3 regions of the Undibacterium sp. MH2W genome follow, and region 3 is predicted to be linked to each of the others. Evidence: riboswitches for the same ligand, from Rfam matches in the RefSeq annotation. Region 3 holds a riboswitch; each other region holds the start of a gene.

Region 1 (7,425 bases), on a different contig from region 3:
GATTGATGACTGTCATTACAGACTTCGAATTTTTCTGCCCGCTAGGGAATGAAAAAAGGAATGGCGTCTTTTTTAATGCGTATGATTCAAGGCTTTAACTTCCCCCATATACACGGTAGATATTTAATCCTGCCTACAGGCAAGAATTTGCGGCAATAATCAATGTAAAGTCGAAACAGCATTTAAAATGTATCTCATTATCACAACAGAGAATCATGATGCAATTTAGCGAAATTTTATCGGCACTACCAGAAATCAATCACCTAGCAGCGATCGAGTTGCTTGATGGCGAAACTCGGGTTGCTCTTATTGAAAATAAACCAGGTTCAGCCGGCAGTGTTCGGGTCTATCACGCCTTGTTTCAGGAATTTGGTGCCATCAACGCGGCTGCGGCTGCCAGAGGGTTGATTTTGTATGCTGAACATACAGCAGATGCAATCGCCTTTCCAGGCAAGCATCCGAACATCGATCGTCTGTTAGGGATCACCGATGCGCAACAATTGACAGTGAAATTGATCGCCGCAGAGTAAGTCGCATGATGCTTCGCGAGTCGTTACCGCACTTCGCTCCACATGGATGGAAAACACGATCAAATGACGTTATCACCCGCCTTAAAGGGTGTTAACGTCGCCGCACTAAGTCGCTTTACGTCAACATCATCGATGCACTCTTCGGTTGACGGAGTAAATCTGTCAAGACAGCCCACCGCTTATCTTGATCTTGCGTCCCCGCGCGCTGCTCGATATACGCTTGCACGACATCTTGCCCAAGGTTGTAATTGATCACATACGACCGCAACTTTTCAATAAAGCGAATACGCTGGGCTGAACGCTCAGCATCAGACAGGCTATAGGTCATCAGCATGTTAATCGCAGTTTCGCGATCAATTTCTCCGTCTAGATAACGTTTCGCGACCATGTTGCCTGCATAAGAAAGTCGTTGCAAAACAGCTTGAATCTGATAATACCGTTCGGCTTTCTCTGGATCGATCCCCGCCAGTGGAAAAAGAACTTCTTTTTCAAACGCCATTCGTTCTGCATGCGGGAATGCCACTTCGATACCGTAATTGGCACTACCTTCTGCCAGAAACGACATCGGTGAATACAGTGGATAGATGGCGTACTCGATCCACCCTTTTTCTTTCACTAGTTCGTTTTCGATGAGAACATTAAAAACGTGATGCCCAGGATACGCCTCGTGACTAGCAAGATCAATCGCACGGCTAATGAACATTGGAAAATCAGTATTCACCTCGATGAGGCTGTGGCTGTTTCCTTTGTACCAGTTGTACGCACTCCACACTTTGCCCGAAACATATTCAACGCTAAAACTCTCGTTGTCTGGCAAAGCGATGTAACGACGGGTTCTTGCACGGGCTTCATTGATGGCGGCACTAAAGACCGCATCGAGCTTGTCACGTGGGATTTCAAATTGCTTGTTGTAGTGCGAGAGGCGTTGGTTCAAATCGCCTTCGCCCGGTAATAAGCCATCGAGCTCAGCGAGTGTTTTATCCAGATCTGCAGGTGTTAGTGTCGGCGAAACGGCGTCATATAAAACTTTGGACTCTTCATCAAAAGGAAGTACTGTTCCATTCAGAAACGCGATATGTGCTCGCACTGCGGCGATCTGCAATCCTAAGAATACGTGACGCTCCGTTTGGTCTTGCGGTGCTGGTGGCAAACTCTTGCTGTGTGCAATGAGTGCATCAGCTTGCGCCAACAATGCGTTAAGCGATACCGCTTGCGTCTTCGCATCATCACGCCAGGCGGCAGGGCCGATGTAAGCATCGACATAGCTCTCATCATGTTCACCGACGGCAAGCACGAGTTTCACGTACGTTTCTGCAATATGGTCGAGATTCATTTGTGTTTCACTTTCAAAAAAAGTGGCGCTATCATTTATTTTTGTACCATGAATGAGCGTACAGACAATTGCTTTATTTTTCTAACCAGCGTCTAATCTGACACCGTCGCATGCTTTTTGTGACATCTTCCATTTTAGACAAACTCATCCCATGATAGATGCATTAATTTCTGGCCGCTTATACGGCCGTGCCGAAGAACGGAGTGGCCAGAGCGGCTCGCTGTATGTTACTTGCAAAGTCCGCGCAATGACCGATGACGGTGATACGCTGATGTGCAATGTGATTGCGTTTAACGATCAGATCCGCAGCCTGTTACTCAGCCTCGACGACGGTGAGAGCATTTCCTTGTCTGGCGCATTGACGCCGAAAGTGTGGATCGATAAACAAGGCAAACCCCGCCCCGCCATCGATCTCATTGCGCATGCTGCGATCAGTGCACATTTGGCGGTGCGTGCAACGACAAGCGAATAATCAGGGCTGGCCATTGCGCCCGTGTTGCATGAAGCCAGAACGTAGACTCAAGCGTTCATAGTACGCATTAACGGCGGGAAGTGCTGGTCGATCCATCGGCATTGATATCCAGCGATGTGTCGACAAACCGAGCACAATGTCGGCAAGCGTGAAGGCTTCACCGACGGCGTAGGCACCCGTCTTTTGCAATTGCGCTTCGAGGATCGACATGTGTCGGTTCCACTGCTCGATACTCATGGCGACAGCCTTTTGATCTGTATGGGCAGGGCTCTTTCTAACCAGCGCCATAAATGCATATCGCCATGAATTATTCAACTCGGTTGCCTGCCAGTCCATCCACTGCTCCACCTGCGCTCTGGCGCGTGGATCGGTCGGCAGCAAATCCGACCGTGCATGTGTGCCAGCAAGGTAGCGGCATATTACATTCGACTCCCACAAGACAAAATCCCCATCAAGAATGACGGGCACCATGGCGTTAGGATTGAGGCGCATAAACTCCGGCGTCGTGACTGACTGCGCCGTACCAGCACCATATTGTTCTTGCTGAAACGGGAGACCGATTTCAGCACACGTCCACAATACTTTGCGGACATTAATTGACGGTGATTTACCTAAAATGGTGAGCATGTTGATGTTCCCCGGATAAAAGTTAGCCTATGCGACACGACATCATAAGTCATTTTAGGATGACTTTTCCGCTTTGCTGCATTGACCTCCTGCCCGGTGAGCAATCTCTTGCGCGCGTTGTTGATCGCGTTTTAAATAACGCATCAGCGGCAGACTGCCGTCGGTTTGCCCCCATTGATCAACATACACCAATTCTTCGATCGGTAATCGCGGCAACCATCCTTTGGATTCCAACTCTGGCTTGGGATAAAAATGGCTGACATAGCCAACGCAGAGATAAGCAATGGGAACAATATGCGCCGGAATGCCCAGGGCGGCTTGGAGCTCATGCTCATGAAATATACTGACCCACCCCACGCCCAGCCCCTCCGCTCGGGCGGCGAGCCACAGATTCTGCACGGCGCAGACGCTGCTGTATAAGTCCATGGTTTTCATATGCGTACGCCCCAAGACAACGCTCCCCGTTCGCTCACGATCACAGGTAATGCAAATGCCTATGGGAGCTTCGCGAATACCCTCTAGTTTTAGCTGCTGATAGGTATTGCGTTTGTCGCATTCAAACATCGTCAACGCTTCGGCATTAGCAGAGCGATACGCTTGCTGGACGCGTAGTTTCACATCGTCAGATTTGACGAGCAGAAAATTCCACGGCTGCATGAAGCCGACAGACGGCGCAAAATGGGCGGCGGTTAAGATACGACTCAGCACCTCATCGTCCACCGCCTTGGATAAAAACTGGCTTCGGACATCGCGTCGAGAAAAAATAGCGTGGTAAATCGCCTCACGGGCTTGCTCTGAAAAGGCGTGATCATCCGGCATACCGGAAACAGGTAGTGTTTGCATGAATTCCCCTAATGCAAAAAATGAGGGGTAGCCTGACCAAGCTCCCTGGATACGATTCAGGCCGGTCTTCTGACTTAGATTCATCTGATACTGACACCTTCCCGCAACATGGCTTGTTACAGTGGTCTACCGTCAGTATCATCCTCCATACAGCGTTGGGCACGTGGCGGACTCACACCGCCTTCCCGATTCTCCAGACAATCATTGTCCGGCACCTGAAGGGCGCGATGATCTATCGGAACCAGTTGGGCTGTCAAGCAGCATCGTTACAAGCTAGGACTGAGATGCCATTCATTTAATGCGACATACCCGTCGACGCAAGCGATGACGACGGTCATGCCATTGACGTGCACAACACTTCCAGACTGATGAGTATGTGGCTCAGGCCAAGCAAAGCCTGCTTTGACCTGGATACGTTTTTGATTCACGTCCGCGATACACTCCACCTGTCCGAATGCTCGTAATTGCTTTTGAATACGGGCGACAGGCTGATCAAAATGCAAGGTACGTTCTTCTTCAGTGAACAAAGGCCAGTATTGCCCCTCACCTTGCGCTGTCGCTGCTTGCCAACTGTTGATGAATTGGTGGGCTATCCGTAAACCTAACCGTCCAGCAGCCATCTGCAATTTGATATTCAGACTCTCGTGTGTTTCGTCCTCATCGATATCAAATAGTTCTCTGTCCAGAATGGCACCCGTATCAAATTCACGCTCGATTTTATGACAGGTGATGCCCCATCGAGTGTGATCGTTTAAGATCGCATTCACCATGGGATAGGGACCGCGTCCCATTGGAAGTGGTGCAGGATGAAAATTAATCGCAAAGGGTAAGCTATCTCGCCATTCAGGAATACGCCAGTTGTAACTACCAACCACCAAGACTTCACATCCTGCTTCTTTCAGATCCTGCATATCCGACGGCATCATTTTCGATAACTGAATTGGAATCTTTTTTAGCTGAGCGAGCGCTACCAATGCCTTATTTGCACTAAGCAAATTAATTTCGGGCGCAGAAAACAGTTTCACTGGCTGCCAACCAGCTTGGATCAGGGTCTCAAACAGCTTTAGATTTCTGTCGCATCCAGTGAATGCAAAATGCATAGTGTTCTCTTATCATTTCTTTTTGGTTGCTCTCGTGTGTTCTCTTGGGTGCGCTGCACTAGGCTTCATTTCTTTCAAGAAAGTAGCTACGAACTCCACCATCTGTCGATGCACGTATCGCTTTCTTTCATGCATCATTGTCTGTCTATGATGCAACATTACATTCCGTCTTATGTATCGTTTTGGATCGCTCTGTATGGGTATTTTGCGTCTTTGTATGAAAGTGAAATCAGCGTGGTATCTGACGGGTTGAAATGACACTACGTAGGAGAAAAATACCAGTCAGAAAACACGACAAATCCATCTTTGCATGCAATAACAATCTGTCCCGCATAGTTATGCACAATCGTACCAATGGGCTCGTTGTGTGACTCATGCCAAGCGTAGCCCTGACGAATACGCACCGGGCGGTGAGACAACATTGCGAAACATTCCAACCGACAAAATGCGCGTAACTGTAAGCGGATCCGATGCACTGTCTCGGCAAAATCAATGGTTCGATCTTCCACCGAAAAGAGCGGCCAGTAATCGCCCTCTGGTTGAATTTTTGCCCCATCCCACAATGCAACAAAATCATTTATCACCTTGGTCGCAAGACGCGCCGCTGCCATCTGCACTTTGATTTGCAAACTCTCGTGCGATTCAAATTGGTCTAATGTAAATGTTTCATCTGCGAGGATTGCGCCGGTATCGTAGCCCGCATCGATGCGATGACAACTCACCGCCCAATAGCGATGCTGATGCAAAATTGCATTTACCAGTGGGTAAGGACCTCGCCCAGTGGGCAGGGGCGACGGATGAAAATTAATCGCATAACGCAAATATTCTTGCCATGGAGGAATTTTAAAGTCGTAGCTACCTACGATCAGTACGTCACAGCCATCTTCCTTTAAGTCAATGAAGTCTTGACGCTGAATCGGCGTGTATTGCAAGGGGATCGAGGTATGGCGTGCAAGGGTCAATAACCCGTTGCTATGTGTGCTTTTCTCATCATGAGATACCGTAAAAATTTTTACGGGTTGCCATCCGGCATGTTGTACTGCTTCGAACAAAGCAAGATTACGGTCACAACCAGCAAAGGCAAAACGCATACATTATCGGAGTAATAAAGATCAGCAAAAACAATGAAAACATCTATACTGATTAAAGCAACGCATCGCCAGCAGCCGGAACTGGATTACTCGGTCTAACGAATCTGGTGCGTAAAAGGCGTTGCCGTTTCATTGTTTCCATCATGAACGATGCTCCGAGCAATGTCAGGTAGCAGTACGGCCAAGAAACTTTTTTTAACTTTTGAAACAACAAAAAGACACACCATTGCTTTTTAGGACGACATATCACTATGGCTCGACTAAGCAACCTCCTCTCGGAATGGCATGCATCACATCGCACGATGGCATTGCGTTGTCTTTTGGTTTTCTGGTGTTTATTTGCGTCACCTGTATTTGCACAAGAACTACAGATATTCACGGAAGACTGGCCTCCGGTGTCGTTTGGAAATACACAAAAAGTCGATGGAATGGCAGTGGAAGTCGTGCGTGCAATTCAGTCCCGTCTTCCCGTTAGCGCTGGAGGCAACACCAAGATTCAGGTGGTACCGTGGGCTCGTGGATTCAAAGCGCTTTTAGAAGAGCCGAATACGCTGCTTTTTACTGTTGGGCGCTCCGAAGAGCGAGAAAAACTGATGGTGATGTTAGGTCCGATCGCGATCTCGAGCACGGCACTCTTCACCCGGAAAGGGAATGCTGCCAATTTGCAAAGTATGGGGGACGACATTCTAAAAATGAAAGTCGGCGCCTATCGGTCGAGCATTTTTGTCGACGTTGCGAGAAAAAAAGGATTCGTCGATATCGAGCAAGCCGCCACTCCGCAAGTGGTGGCAAATATGCTTCTCGCAAAACGTTTTGATTTGTGGGTCGAGGGAAGTTTCGTTGTCCCCTCTGTGCTCAAAGAAATCGGCCACACCGCAGATGATGTCGAGAAAGTGCAAATCATCGATAGCCTCGAGCTTTACTTGGCTTTCTCAATGCAAACATCTGATCGCATTATTAAGGCGTGGGAAGATGCCTTCCGCGCTATCAAAAAAGATGGCACCTTCGCTAAGATCTACACGAAATGGCTACCAAACGAAACCGTCCCCATGAACTTTATCCGGCTCAATCCGCCAGGCAGATAAACGATCTCTACAAGACACGGTAAGCAAGACGATCAAGGCGTACGGTACTGAGCCGCGCCAAGAGACGACGGACCTCGTCTGGATAATCTCGGATCTTTTCTAAGTGCTGGTAATGTTGAATGATCGTTGTATGTTGCATGATCGCAGCCAACTCTGCGGACCATTGTGCCGATAATTCATGGTGCGGATCGTGGAGCAGCAGCGCGTTCTCCAGATCAAGACGAAACGCTCTTGGGTTGAGATTATTCCCAGTCATTAACGCATACTCATCATCAATCCACAGACCTTTGAGATGATACGTGTTATCACCTTCTTTCCAGAGATGTAAATTCAATTGCTGTTTT
Region 2 (7,425 bases), 370 kb from region 3:
AATCTATCATGACTACCTGTTTTAAAAAAATGTTTGTATTGTCGATGCTGGCTGCCTCGATGTTGTTGACCGGTTGCTCTTTTGCGCCTATTGTTGCGCAGAAAATGGGACTCGGTACCGCCAATGAAGCGGATATCATCGCTGCGACGTCGAAGGTATTTAGCGTACCGACCTCTGCCGTTAAAATTGCGGATATTCAGCAAGACAATACGTTGAACGGATCGCAAATTTATTTTGCAGCGACTGTGCAGGGTAAAAGCTACCGGTGCGGTATGTTGAGTTCGTTTGCCGGTTCATCACTGCCGAAATGTGTCAAACCCGGAGAACCGCTCTCTTTGCAATAAAAAATAGCAAAATACGACAGCAAAAAACGATAACAAAAAACCAGCGTTGATATCGAATCGACGCTGTTTTTTTATCAAATTGCAACGCGCTTCTTCTATCCGCTTCCCTCACCATGATGCCGCCTGTGCTTCCCTATTCACACTGCGAGGCAGCTTCGCCGCTGAATTTGGTATGATTACTTGTATGAAGTGAGTCAGCATTGGGTAATACCGGTTATTTTGTGTGAAGCAGGCCCAGCAATGGGTTACTTTTGGAAGCGTTGCAATACGCTTAACGAGCAATGAATTTTCATTTTTCAGATTTAAACAATGCACTGCGCGTGCCCCTTGCCGCTGAAGTGCACTCGCGACCTTTCATGCCGCTCAATGCACCGGAATGTTTGACGCATTTGGCGGTGTATTCGAAGTCGCCTTCCAATGAATTAACAGAGCATCAGAATGCCCAGCATGCCTTGCTGGTGCATCTGTGTAGCTATTTTGGTGTGGTCGCACCTGGTCTGGGGGCGAAGTACTTCTACCATGATTTCGGACGATTCCGTCTGAAGTGGGAGTTGCATACCGAGTTTGCGACGTATACCTTTGCCTCGACGCCGACAAGCAAGGTCGGCGATGCCCAACAGACGCTTAGCATCGTTGATGCCTTTGAGCAGATGCCGATCACAATGATTCCCCATGAATGGCTTGCACGCTTGCAAGGACAAGTCATGGTTGGCGCACATGTTGTTTTTCATGCGGGTTCTGCCGAAACGCCAGAAATGCAGTCGGCATTGCAATCCCTGTTTGGTAAATCGATGTTTGTCGGCAGTAAGGTGCTTTCAGGAGGGGAAGTCTGGACTGACTTTTTGATTCACCCTGACGGGTTTAGCCGCTTTGTGCTGTGTGATGTAGCATTTACTGAGCATCAGGCAAGCCGGATGATTCAACGCGTGTTAGAGATTGAAACGTATCGCATGATGGCATTGCTTGGTTTGCCAGCAGCGCAAAAGTCGGCACCTGAGCTCAATATCATTGAAGCGGAGTTGTCGCAATTATGCGAGGAAATGGTGCGCGGCCAACAAGCAACGAGTGCAGACATGGCGCTTAATGTTGATGGTGAACAGGTTCTTCTCCAGAAAATTATCGCGCTAGCGGCCCGTCTGGAGGCGATTGCCCTCGAAAACAATTACCGTTTTTCGGCATCGTTGGCGTATTTTAATTTGGTGCAGATGCGTATCGACGAGCTGCGAGAGATCAATTTCCATGGGATGCCGACCATTGGCGAGTTTATGGACCGACGTTTGGTTCCTGCGATGAACACCTGCCAATCGATTGGTCGTCGTCAAGTCGCGTTGGCGGAACGGATTGCACAAACCAATGATTTGCTGCGAACGCGGGTGGGGATTGTGCAGGAACAGCAAAACCGCCAGATTTTGCAATCGCTCAGTAAGCGTGCCAAGCAGCAGGTATTGCTTCAGCAATCGGTCGAAGGTTTGTCGGTGGTCGCGATTTCGTATTACATGACGGGGTTGTTGGGCTATGTCGGTAAAGCGGTAAAAGCCGCTGGTTTTTACGTTAATCCGGACGTGCTGACGGGGGTGGCCTTGCCTGTGATTGTGTTCGGTGTCTGGCTGGGCTTACGTCGTATGCATAAAAAAATCTCTGTGCATTTGGTGGGATGATTCCTTGTTGAGGGAGGAGATCGCTGTTTCACGGAGAGCTATTACCAAGATGAATGACTGATATATAAAAATAGCTGTTGTTGATTTTGTTGCGATGCAATATAGTGGAACTGTCTCCTCCAAATCCGCAAAAGATTTGGATTTAAGCCCGCCTCGTGCGGGCTTTTTTTTTACCTTCATTTTGTTTTCATTTTCCTTTCATTTTCCTTTCATTGTTGTCTTATTTTTTCTGATTGACACGCTGCGTTGAGAAACAACACATGAAGTTGTTTTAATTTGAGGAAAAAGTCGGGTAGAATCGATATCGTCTTAAGGTGTTCTTTTGCTATCTGCAACAGAATTAAACGGGAAGCCGGTGCGTTGATGAGTGTCTTTTCATCGCAAACCCGGCACTGCCCCCGCAAAGGTAAATGAGTTAACTTCGGTTAGTGCTACGCAATATGTCACTGTGTTTTCGAACATGGGAAGGCGCGTTAGCTGGAATAGTTTCCGCTCATCAGTCCTGATACCGGCCTTATGTACTAGCGGCAATTTCGCGGTGGGCGATGCTTGCGTAATCCGTGCACGCGCACGCGTTCCGTATCCATTTCCTCTCCAGAATTGCTATTTTTTGCCACGCGGGTGTGCGGGTGAAAAATGACATTTGTACTCTCAATGCTTGTCAGGTCACGCTTGTAACGTCGTGCTTTTGCGCAAGGCTGTTTTTGGCTGCGCATCAGTGTGTGCTTCGTTGCGCTTAGGTGCATGCTTCAGCTGTGTCGTGCAACAACGAGAGGGGTTATTTTTTTCTGTGAAGTATGTACACGCGCTGGCGATGACTGACTCTTGTGATGAGGAATCGCTATGCATATCGAACCAGGCATTATTGCCCCGGCTAAACTAACTTTTGCTGCTGTCACTGCATCCGCAGTGTATCTTGGCTACTTACCATCGTTATTTCGTCGTCCGACTTTACTCTTACGTACTGCGTTGGCGGCGATTTTCTTCTCTCTGTTTATGCAGGCGTTCCACATGCAAGTGGGGCCCTCCGAATTGCATTTCATTGGGGCGATTCCGATTTATCTCAGTTTTGGATTTGTCCCCACCTTGTTTGGCTTTGCGCTCGGCTTACTTTTACAGGGTGTCTTATTCGAACCGCAAGATTTAGTGCACTTGGCCGTCAATAGCTTAAGCCTTGCTGTGCCACTCATGGCTATGCATTACAGCGTTGGTCGTCATTTGAAGAGGGTTAGTCTGACGACCTTACTCAAACTCGATGCCATGTATTACAGCGGTGTCACGTTGATGGTGGGGTTTTGGTTAGCCTTGGCGCAGCCTGAGACATCATTCCTTGCATGGTCACAATTCGCATCGAGCTATTTGGTACTCGTTTTACTAGAACCCATTTGTAGTTTGGCGATTTTATGGGGTATTCGTCGCTTTTCTGGTAGCAAGTGGCTTGCCTTGTGCATCTCCGATCAATCGCGGTCGGCATTATCTCTCCCTTCTCGCGCTGACGTATGAGCGACGTGATCACTCCCCACAAGCCAGGTCAGGTCTGGTTTGTGGGTGCGGGTCCTGGTGATCCGGATTTATTGACCGTGAAAGGACGGGATCTGATTGCCCGTGCTGGCGCGATTTTGTTTGCCGGATCCCTCGTCAATGAGGCGGCTACGCGATGGGCGCCAGCGGGTTGTGTCATCGCAGATTCCAAAGACATGACCCTTGAGGAGATGGCAACGTGGCTCATTGCTCAAGCACACCAACATGACACGGTGATCCGTCTGCAAACCGGCGATCCCAGCCTCTATGGTGCCTTGATCGAAGTTGTTCAGCCATTGGATGCCGCTGGTATCGCCGTGCAAGTGGTACCTGGCGTGTCCTCTGCCATGGCCTCGGCTGCTGCTGCCGTTGAAAGTCTGACCTTACCTGAAGTCACACAAACGGTGATCTTTACCCGCGTCGAAGGGCGTACGCCCATGCCTGAAGGTGAGTCGCTGGAAGAACTTGCTCGCCATCACACGACGCTCTGCATTTTTTTGAGCATCACTTTACTAGGACGGGTCACGACGTCATTGATTGCTGCTGGCTGGTCGCCCGATGCGCCGATGTTAGTGGTGCATAAAGCGAGCTGGTCCGATCAGGAAAAAATCATTCGCGGCACGATTTCAACGATACAACAACAGTGCCGTGACGAGAAAGTGGCGAGTCAGGCGATGATCATTGCGAGTCCCACATTGGGAGCAAGACAATGGACGACCTTGATTAAATCAAAGCTCTACGACGCCAGTTTTACCCACCGCTTCCGTCGCGCCAGTGTCGCGATGCCTTCTTCACCGCCCACCCATTCAACAGAGATTTTATGAAAAAAGAGACGATTCTCCTTGTCGGACATGGTTCCCGCGAGGCCGCAGGTAATGACGAAATTATGGCATTCGCTGCCCAGTGGCGCTTACGTCAACCGCAATGGCATATCGAGGTGTGCTTTATTGAGTTTTCAGAAATCACGATGCGCGTGGGGCTGGCACGTGCTGCACAACATGCCGATCGTGTGTTGGTCTTGCCACTCATTCTCAATGCGGCAGGGCACGTGAAGATGGACATTCCGCAAGCAATTGACGGTGCTCGTCTTGCCTTTCCTCACACTCAGTTTTTATATGCGCCGCATTTAACGGCATGCGATCCGATTTTAACTATCCTCAAGCGAAGGTTACGTAAAGCAATGCAGTCTTTGGATATGCCAGACCCGACAACAACAGGTGTGATTGTTTTAGGGCGCGGCTCATCGGATCGTCAGGCGAATGGCGATATGGCCAAGATGGCACGCTGGTTGATGGAAGAAAGTGACCATGAACTGGTTGATCTGGCATTCACTGGCATTACGTATCCGCGCATCGAGAAAGTGGTGCAGCGTCAGCACATGTTAGGGATGACACAAATTGTGGTGCTGCCGTATTACCTTTATAACGGGACTTTAGTCGAGCGGATTGCGCGTCAGGTGGCGCATTTAAAAGCGCAATATCCTCAGATACGTTTTGCAGCGAGTACGTATTTTGGATTTGAAAAAGAAATCTTTGAACTCTTGGAGCAGCGCGTCCATGACTTACAGCAGGGTCATCACCAGGTGACGATGCCGTGTGATGGTTGTAAGTTCAGAGATTTTGCAGTGGAGCATGGATTGGGTGGACATCACCATGACGATGCCCACCATCATCATGATCACCCGCACGATCATCATCACGATCACCAACACGAACATCAACACGACCATCATGCACATTCCCATGCTGAACCAGTGCTCAATGTAGCGAGCTGAGCCATGCATCAAAATGTAATCACCGAGCAATTAACCGATGCTGGCCGGGCGATAGAGCATGATTCGTTTGCTGTGATTGACCGTGAGGTCGTCAGTCATGCCTATACAGAAGAACAATGGCCTGTTGTGAGGCGGATGATTCATGCCAATGCAGACTTCGATTTTAATGGCTTAACCGATTTTCATCCGGGGGCGGTTCGTGCGGCACTGAGAGCAATTCGCAGTAGAACGTCGCGCGTTGTGGCGGATGTCGAAATGATTTGTGTCGGCTTATCGCAACCACGTCTCGCGCACTTTCAGATGACCACCCATCAGTTCATTGCTGAACCTGAAGTCATCGCACAGGCGAAAGCCCAAGGCACAACGCGTGCTGTTCAAGCGATGCGGCGGGCACATGAAATCGGATTGTTGGAGGGCGCCATTGTGGGTATTGGCAATGCGCCCACTGCGTTGATCGAGCTTGTGCGTCTCATTCATGAGCACGGTGTTCGTCCGGCGTTGGTGGTGGGCATGCCTGTTGGTTTTGTCTCAGCGGCAGAATCAAAGGACTTGATGGCATTAGAGCAGGAAGTGCCATGGATCGTGATACGAGGCCGTAAAGGGGGATCAACCTTGGTGGTCGCCGCTATTCATGCGTTGCTTGGCTTAGCTGAGGCGGCTGAACTCCGATGATGAAAAAGGACACCCCTCGCGGTACACGCACTGGCTTTACGACCGGCGCGTGTTCTGCTGCGGCGGCACGTGCGGCGGCGTTGGGTTTGGTCACCGGTCATGTGCCGTCGCAAGTGGAATGCAACTTGCCCAATGGCAGCGTGGTCGTTTTTGACGTCCACGATGGCTACTGCGATGGACAACGAGCGCATGCCATGGTGATCAAGGATGCGGGAGATGATCCTGATTGCACCGACAAAGCTCATCTCACCGCTGATCTGCGTATGGTGCCGGAAGTAGGGCAGGTGTTGCTGTTAGGGGGTGTCGGGGTCGGTACCGTGACGATGCCGGGTTTGGGGCTGGAGGTGGGTGGTCCGGCGATCAATCCTGTGCCACGTAAAAATATCATCGCCAATGTGATGGCCGTTGCATCGGGTTTATTGGATGACGCTGGGATTGAAATCACCATTTCTGTCCCACAAGGCATTGAGATGGCAAAGAAAACCCTCAATGCACGGCTAGGTATTCTGGGTGGTATTTCTATCCTTGGCACGACAGGGATCGTGAAGCCCTATTCAACTGCCGCCTATCGCGCAAGCGTCGTGCAGGGCGTCCAAGTGGCAAGCACCTTGGGACACGATGTCGTTGTGCTGACTACCGGTGGTCGTACCGAAAAATTTGTCATGGAGGAAATGCCACATCTCCCTGCCGCGGCCTTTGTTCAGATGGGCGATTTTTTGCGGTATGCCATGAGCGCGGCAGCACGTCATCAAATTAAACAAGTCATCATCGGTGGGATGGTCGGCAAGCTGACCAAAATTGCGCAAGGCGAAGAGATTACCCATGCCGGACGCGCTGACGTTGACACCGGGTTGCTGGCAAACATCGCTCGTGATTTGGGAGCGCCGGAAGCGATATGCGCCGCCATTGCGGAAGGTGAGACCGCCCGATTTGCCAGCGAGCAAATGGAGATCCTTGGTCTTTCTGTTCCGTTTCATACGGTGTTAGCCGAGCGCGTGATACAGACACTCCAAGCGCGCTATCCCCAACAATTCCAATTACATGTCTTGGTCTGCGATTTCGATGGTCGCAAAGTGACCGAAGTGAGATCAGAAAACTTATGCTAGATAGCTTACCTACCCAGCCACGCTGCCGCATCATTGGCGTTCTTGACGATGGCGTCGCCAGCTTGTCGGCGACAGCTTTACTCCATATTCAGCAAGCGCAAGTGATTATCGGTGCGCGTCGTACCTTGGACTTGTTTCGTGCACACCTCTCGCCCATCGCCATCAAACGGCCTCTCCGCGGTGCGTTAACGCAAGTACCAGAATGGATACGTGCCGCACAGAGTGACGATTTACGTGTTGTCGTACTCGCCACGGGCGATCCTTTGTGTTTTGGTATTGCAGCTTATCTTGCTGCGCATTTGTGTATTGAAGCCATTGAAGTGATTCCTAACGTATCAACTATGCAGTTA
Region 3 (7,425 bases):
GTCGCGTTTATTATCGTGTAGTTTGATTTGGCTACTCGATTATGCAAAGCTCGAAGGAAAAGCAAAACCGCTTGCGCAGCATATGAGTTCCAATGAGTTTGGCATTGCTTGCCTGAGTGTGCTGTTGCCCTTGGTAGGCATACTGTGGTGGCATCCGATCATGATGGATCGCTTAATACCGGCATTGGTGTTGATGCCAATGGCCGCGTTTTGGTTTGCTCGTTTGTTCGTCCGTCGCATTGGTGGTTATACCGGCGATTGTCTCGGTGCCGTTCAGCAACTGACCGAAGTCGTTTTCTATCTGGGACTGCTCGCCCACGCTCCCGCCTAACAATGCATCTTTATTTGATTCGCCACACAGCACCGACGATTCCGCCTGGTATTTGCTACGGGCAGACTGATGTGCCAACGCGCGATGAAGACATGCAGCAATGCGCTGCACGCTTGCTTCAACATCTGCCTGCGTTGTTGCCGGTCTATTCCAGTCCTTTGTCTCGCTGTCTTGGGCTGGCGCAGTATTTACATCCTTCCCCGATTGTTGATCAACGGCTCGCTGAGTTGGATTTTGGTACCTGGGAAATGCAAGCGTGGGATGCGATTCCACGCGAGCAGATTGACGCGTGGGCTGCTGATGTCGTGCATTACCCTCCTGGTGGAAATGAAACGTTATTCAAGATGGTGGAGCGAGTCATGGCATTGATTGCTGACCTGCAGGCGCAATCGACGGATCAGGCGATACTTGTTTGTCATGCAGGCGTGATCAAAATTCTGTCGGCTTGGCGATCTGGCGACACCTTGATCAGCCTTGCAGAACGTGTGGCGCAAATGGAACAGCGGTTTGAATTTGGCTCTTGCACGGAGACAAAGATAGTCGAGTGATGCTACTATTTTTCGGTGGGACGTTGTTTAAAAAACAGGTATTGCGAGGTGGTTCATCTCATTGAGTTGATCTGATGCTTGATTTCACTGAGCGCTTGTGTTTTTTCGACGTGGCATTTTTCGTAAAAAAACCGTAATGCGAACCTTCATGGTCTAAAGCATATGATAGAACTAAGAAAAGCCCCCCGAATCAACGTCACTTGGCGCGCAGGCGTTCGACTCAAAGACGGCCGTATTCTTCTCTGCAAGGCAGTCAATATCTCTAAAACAGGGCTCTTGCTCGAGTGTACCCAGACCTTGGTGCCTGGCGTTGCCTATCCTTTGGTGATTGAGATCCCATCGCTGGTCAATCGTGCCGAACTCATCAGAGTGAGTTGTCAGTGCGAAGTAAAACATGCCGTGCTAAGTGGTGATTTTTATCGCGTTGGTGTGGCGTTAACAGGTCTTCCAAGCAGCGATGGTGAATTAATCAGCGCATGGGTTTCTATGACAAGTCAACAAATGACGCATGCATAAGAAGCTTGCATTGGGTGTGTCCCTTGCCCGTATTTCGTCTTTTTCGCTCAATTCCGCCTCACAACGTGCCATGGAATGATGGGCGTATAGGGTTCCTCACAGGTATCTGAGGCATTCGTCGCAGAGACTTGGCTTGCCCAGAGCGCCATCCATCTATAGAATGAAGGGGTTTTGGTGCTCGCAAACATGTTCATGTTTGCGGTTAAACGGGAAACATGATGTATTTTCAGTAACAAGACGTAAGCGGGTTTACCCCAGCTTGTGAATTGCTATTGGGAAATAACAGGAATGTGCTGCCCCCGCAACGGTGTACAAATCGCCCAGCTTTACGCTGAGCCAGCTATCTTGCAATACCACTGTGCTTGTCTGCATGGGAAGGTCAGATAGTGATATTTGTCAGCCCGGATACCGGCCAGAATACGTGAAGTAATACGAACGGGGCGTTTCGTTGAGCGCTGACATCTGTCGGTGATGTCGTGATAGAGACGACACCCAACCCAACCACCCATTTCGTCATTATTTTGTTCGATGCTGCCTGCGGGGACGTTGGCGGCATGACCTTTTTTTCTCATTAGCATGAATCTTGTTTTAAAACCTATCGCTATGGCATTGGCCGTGGCCGCCGCTTTCCCAGCAATTTCTTCAGCACAATCTAAGTCCGACAGTGCTACGCAAAACGTCATCGTGACGGCTGGACGTCAGGTTCAGGCCGCAAAAGATGTTCTGGCGGACAACGTCGTGATTACTTCGGAACAAATTGCGCAAGCAGGTTCCGAATCCTTAGTAGACCTCTTACAGCAGCAACGTGGTATTGAGATTTCCACAAATGGCGGTGCTGGCGCGACTGCTTCCGTTTTTATGCGTGGCGGTAGCAATGCACAAAACGTTGTTCTGATTGATGGCGTCCGTTTCGGTTCGTCAACGCTCGGCGGTGCGAGCTGGGAAACAATCCCACTGTCACAAATTGATCATATTGAAATCGTATATGGCCCATTGTCGAGTTTGTATGGTGCCGATGCTGTTGGCGGTGTCATTCAGATCTTTACCAAAAAAGGTAATGGCCCAGCAGCACTGACGGCATCTGTCGGTGCGGGTAGCTATGGATTGCGCAAAATGCAAGCGGGTGTCTCTGGCTCTTCGGGGGTGTCAGGCAATGATTTCAGTTATGCACTCAATGTAGGACATGAAAATAACAGCGGTTTTTCTGCGACGAACCCGAATGCGGGTCCTTACACCTATAACGCAGACAAAGACGGTTATAAGCTTGATAGCGCGAGTGGCCGTTTTAACTGGCAATTTGCGCCGGGCTACGAAGCGGGTGCGACATTCACTCAAAGCCGCTTGAACGCTCAGTATGATTCAGGTCCTTCGTATGATGACCATAGTGTCGAAGAGTTACAAACAATCGCGGTCTACGCCAAAGCCCAAGTCAATGACATCTGGACGGCGAAGTTACAGGTCGCTCAATCTGGCGACCTCGGTTTTTCTGACAGTGCCTATGGACAGAGTCAGATCGATACCCACCAAAATCTGATTAGTCTTCAAAACGATATTCGCTTCGGTAAAGACGTTTTGCAATTGATTGCCGAAAACCGTCAAGAAAAAGTGACTGGTTCCAATGCCGATATCAACAAAAAAAGACGAACAAATTCGCTCGCTGCCTCGTATGTATGGAAGGAAGATGTCCATTTGGTGAGCCTCAGTATCCGCAACGATGACAGCTCGGTGTATGGTTCGAACACCACCGGCAGCGTTGCCTATGGTTATCGTCTGACACCAGATTGGCGTGTGAACGCGAGTTTTGGTACAAGCTTCCGTGCGCCGACATTTAATGATCTGTATTACCCAGGATATGGCATCGCAACCAACCAGCCAGAAAAAGCGAAAAATGCTGAGGCGGGTGTGTACTATGAACACGATACGACCCAGTTCAGCGCGGTTGTGTATCACAACAAAGCGACGAATTTATTGGTCTATGAGTCAACATGCCCAGTACTGCAGTCAACGCATCCATACGGATGTGCTTACAATGTTGATCGCGCAACGATGTCTGGGATTACCTTGGGTGGCAATACGCGATTGAATGACCTCGTATTACGTGGTTCGATTGATTTCCAAAATCCTGAGGACGATACCACCGGTAAACGTCTGGCGCGCCGCGCAAAACGTCATGCTAGTTTTGGCGCAGAATACAGCATCGCACAAGCCAAGTTGGGTGTTGAAACCTTGTTTTCTGGTGACCGCTTTGATGATATCGCCAACAAGAAATCCTTGGGCGGTTATGGTCTGATGAATTTGTATGGCACTTACGCGCTCACAAAAGACCTGTCGTTATTGGCGCGTTGGAATAACGTATTCAATAAAGAGTATGCCTTTGCCTACGGTTACAACACACCGCGTTCTAATGTGTATGTTGGTTTGAACTACGGTTTTAAATAAGTCAGTTGTTATTGGAATCTGCGTCGTGACACGCTTTAGTCGGTAAGCCCTAACAGGTTTAAGAAGAAAAGCGAAGCGGCGTAGATTCTTCAATAAGATCTAGTGTCGATGTGGCGCAGTCGTTGTGGCGATGGATGACAGATAACGCATGTTTGGTTATGTGAAAGCGCTATTGTTATCAATCGATGTGTGGTTGAAGTAATGGGTAAGAACTGTCGCAGGCGTTCATGCGCGTTCTCCCTTTTTTTGGGTTTGGGCATAACACCAATGTCTTTTTTTTCTCATCGTCAGCACCCCGATCGCCGAGCGATACCGGTACTACAAAGTGCTGCCGTTATTTTGCCTGCGTTAGGACTGTTTGCGCTCGCGAGCTTGATCACGGCTTGTCTGTGTGGCTCTGTCAGCCTGACGCTTAGTGAACTGTGGCATGCAGTATTTGAATTAGTGCATGGCGAACCGTCATCGTTGGCGGCGAGTTTATTGGAACTCCGTCTCGGCCGTGCTTTCACTGGATTTATTACCGGTGCCACATTGGCATTGTCTGGTGTGATGATGCAGGCCTTGTTACGTAATCCTCTTGCTGATCCGTATGTGCTTGGCATTTCCGGTGGCGCCTCTGTGGGCGCATTGGTGATGATTTTATTTTACGGCGCTTTTTGGATGGTTGATATGGCTGCCTTTGCGGGTGCCATTCTCGTCGCCCTGTTGCTATTCGCGCTGGCTTACCGCGATTTACGGGGCAGCGGGAGTAGTGATGGTAGTGCGCCAATTTTATTACTCACAGGGGTGATCGTCGCCTCTGGTTGCGGTGCTTTAGTCACATTGATGTTATCCGTGGCACCTGATAGCCGCCTACGCAGTATGGTGTTTTGGATGATTGGTGATTTATCTAACACCCAGAGTCGTTATATGCCATGGATCATCGGTGTTGCTGTCTTTTTGTTTGCAATGCGTCATGCACGCGGCATGAACATCGCCGCCATGCATGCAGACAATGCCACTACACTGGGGGTGAACATTGGACGCTTACGCCAGAGCTTATTTTTTTGCTCTGCGCTCTTGACTGCCAGTGCAGTCAGTACCGCAGGAAGTATTGGGTTTGTTGGCCTCATCATGCCGCATGCCTGTCGCTTTGCCTTGGGGCCCGATCATCGGTTACTCATTCCAGCCGCGACTTTGGCGGGTGGTGGATTTTTGGTTTTCGCTGATACCATCGCTCGTACCGTCGTTGCGCCACAGCAGTTACCCGTTGGCGTCATCACAGCGATCATTGGTGTGCCCATGTTTTTGTTTCAGTTGCATCAATTGCGGAGACGCTGATGGATATTCGCGATCTTTATCTGCAGGTCGGTCAGCGACATCTAATCCAGCAGCTCAATCTGACGATGAGTGCAGGCGAGTGCTGGTGCATTATTGGTCGTAATGGTGCTGGTAAAAGCACTTTACTCAAAACGTTAGCGGGTTTGCGCGCGCCGGACTTGGGGCAAATTTTTTTAAAAGACAAACCGCTATCGGATTGGCCGCTATTAGCCTTGGCACGCGAACGTGCATTTTTACCGCAACACAGAACCGATGCATTTGCATACCGCGCGATCGATACAGTGATTAGTGCACGCCACCCTTACCAAGGGACGCAATATTGGGAGTCGGCTTCAGACTTACATATCGCCATGCAATCGTTGCAGGAATTGGATGTTGCAGATCTGGCTGAGCGGGATGTGCGCAGTTTGTCTGGGGGCGAACGCCAGCGTGTGGCGATTGCTGCATTGTTGGCGCAGGATGCGCAGTGCATGTTACTGGACGAACCTGCCAATGCACTTGACCTCGCACATCAGGTGAGTGTCATGCAACTATTTTCCAGATTATGTCGTGAGCAGAAAAAAACAGTGGTCATGGTCAGTCATGATCTCAATCTGGCCTATCGGATTGCGACCCATGCGTTGTTGATGATGGGAGACGGTCAATGGATGGCGGGTCCCATTGAGGATATTTTTAATGCAGAGTCATTGAGTCATTGTCTTGGACATCCCATCGAACGTTTTACGCATCATGGCCAAACGCTTTTTTTACCCCGCGATTAGACCGATATCGTGGTGTTGATGAGATGGCTTCAAACATCACATGACGAAGAATCCATCGCCCCGTAACACAGTATCTATTCATCAGGATGATTATGAGCAATACGCAACCCTCGAACCAAGCCCACTCCGCAGATCAGGCACCAGACGGCGAAGATCAACTCAACGCCCGTCACCAGAGACGGATGCAACGCAAAAAAGCCTTGATGGATGAAAAAATTGAACAAGCTCAACGAGAAACCGGTGTATTGCTCGTGCATACGGGCAACGGCAAAGGTAAAAGTTCGAGTGCCTTTGGTATGGTAATGCGGGCATTAGGCCACGGAATGAAAGTCGGTGTTGTACAGTTTATTAAAGGGGCGATGTCAACGGGCGAAGAAATCTTTTTGCGCCGTTTCCCCGAAGAGGTGCAATTTTATGCGATGGGTGAGGGATATACCTGGGAGACTCAGAATCGCGAACGTGACATCGAAAAAGCAACGATCGCGTGGGAACAAGGTAAAAAGTTTCTCAGTGATCCAACTATCGGTTTGGTCGTTTTTGATGAGCTCAATATCGCGCTGAAATACCACTACCTTGATATCGAGACTGTCATCGCTGATATTGATGCTCGTCCAGAGATGCAACACGTGGTTGTCACAGGGCGTGGCGCCTTGCCAGAGCTAATTGCGATCGCTGATACCGTGACCGAAATGCAAGTGGTGAAACATGCTTTCAAGGATGGTATCGTCGCACAGGCAGGAGTGGAGTGGTGAGTGCTTCTGCGCAAGTGGTCATGGTCTCGGCCATTGCCTCCGGTCAAGGCAAGACGACAACGACTGCCGCTTTGGCACGAAAACTTGTCAGGCTTGGAAAGACAGTACGCATCTTTAAGACGGGGCCAGATTTTATTGACCCTATGATCCTTGAGCGGGCATGTGGATTTCCGGTGTACTCATTGGATCTTTGGATGGTCGGTCAGGCAGACTCTCAAGCGATGTTAGCCGATGCAGCACTTTCTGCAGACGTCATTCTGATTGAAGGAGTGATGGGGCTGTATGATGGCAATCCTTCTTCTGCTGACTTGGCACGTACTTTTGGCGTTTCTGTGGTCGCAGTACTCGATGCCTCAGCGATGGCGCAAACAGTGGGTGCCATCGCATTGGGGTTGCGCGATTTTGGCCCTGTGAATCTGGTCGGCGTTATCGCTAATCGCGTGGCATCGGAGGGACATGCGCACATGGTCGCCGAAGCCATGCGTGATATCCCCTTACTTGGTAGTCTGATGCGGCAAGAGCAGGTGCTGCCAGAGCGTCATTTAGGACTCGTGTTACCCGATGAAGTCAGCCACATTGATGCACTTCTTGACCGGATGGCAGACCAGTTATCATTGGACATCGAGGCGTGGAATGCATTGCCTTTAACGACCTTTTCAACTCCGGTAGAGTCCAGTGTAAATCGAAAAGCAGTGGGTACACCGTTGCAGGGCAAAACGATTGCTATAGCCCGCGATGCGGCGTTCGCGTTTCTTTAT

The links. Region 3 has a riboswitch for cobalamin ahead of ACO0K2_RS03720 (TonB-dependent receptor domain-containing protein). Riboswitches for the same ligand answer to the same signal wherever they lie in the genome.
Region 1: it holds a riboswitch for cobalamin, as region 3 does, so the genes downstream of both, bluB (5,6-dimethylbenzimidazole synthase) here and ACO0K2_RS03720 (TonB-dependent receptor domain-containing protein) in region 3, are expected to answer to the same signal.
Region 2: it holds a riboswitch for cobalamin, as region 3 does, so the genes downstream of both, ACO0K2_RS02165 (energy-coupling factor ABC transporter permease) here and ACO0K2_RS03720 (TonB-dependent receptor domain-containing protein) in region 3, are expected to answer to the same signal.

What each region holds. Positions count from the first base shown of each region.
Region 1 is NZ_JBMPPA010000002.1:736,038-743,462, reverse strand. Features, by position in the region: gene ACO0K2_RS07615 (DUF2322 family protein) at 216-530, shown strand; gene ACO0K2_RS07610 (hypothetical protein) at 646-1,863, opposite strand; gene ACO0K2_RS07605 (single-stranded DNA-binding protein) at 2,015-2,335, shown strand; gene ACO0K2_RS07600 (glutathione S-transferase family protein) at 2,336-2,962, opposite strand; gene bluB (5,6-dimethylbenzimidazole synthase) at 3,017-3,805, opposite strand; cobalamin riboswitch at 3,848-4,039, opposite strand; gene ACO0K2_RS07590 (formyltransferase family protein) at 4,072-4,905, opposite strand; gene ACO0K2_RS07585 (formyltransferase family protein) at 5,166-5,996, opposite strand; gene ACO0K2_RS07580 (substrate-binding periplasmic protein) at 6,248-7,081, shown strand; gene pssA (CDP-diacylglycerol--serine O-phosphatidyltransferase) at 7,089-7,425, opposite strand, start outside.
Region 2 is NZ_JBMPPA010000001.1:504,520-511,944, forward strand. Features, by position in the region: gene ACO0K2_RS02155 (hypothetical protein) at 9-344, shown strand; gene ACO0K2_RS02160 (DUF3422 family protein) at 626-2,002, shown strand; cobalamin riboswitch at 2,299-2,533, shown strand; gene ACO0K2_RS02165 (energy-coupling factor ABC transporter permease) at 2,846-3,505, shown strand; gene cobM (precorrin-4 C(11)-methyltransferase) at 3,502-4,347, shown strand; gene ACO0K2_RS02175 (sirohydrochlorin chelatase) at 4,344-5,297, shown strand; gene ACO0K2_RS02180 (precorrin-8X methylmutase) at 5,301-5,969, shown strand; gene ACO0K2_RS02185 (cobalt-precorrin-5B (C(1))-methyltransferase) at 5,966-7,075, shown strand; gene cbiE (precorrin-6y C5,15-methyltransferase (decarboxylating) subunit CbiE) at 7,069-7,425, shown strand, end outside.
Region 3 is NZ_JBMPPA010000001.1:875,401-882,825, forward strand. Features, by position in the region: gene ACO0K2_RS03705 (adenosylcobinamide-GDP ribazoletransferase) at 1-331, shown strand, start outside; gene ACO0K2_RS03710 (histidine phosphatase family protein) at 346-879, shown strand; gene ACO0K2_RS03715 (PilZ domain-containing protein) at 1,042-1,395, shown strand; cobalamin riboswitch at 1,551-1,826, shown strand; gene ACO0K2_RS03720 (TonB-dependent receptor domain-containing protein) at 1,972-3,834, shown strand; gene ACO0K2_RS03725 (FecCD family ABC transporter permease) at 4,102-5,154, shown strand; gene ACO0K2_RS03730 (ABC transporter ATP-binding protein) at 5,154-5,915, shown strand; gene cobO (cob(I)yrinic acid a,c-diamide adenosyltransferase) at 6,008-6,667, shown strand; gene ACO0K2_RS03740 (cobyrinate a,c-diamide synthase) at 6,688-7,425, shown strand, end outside.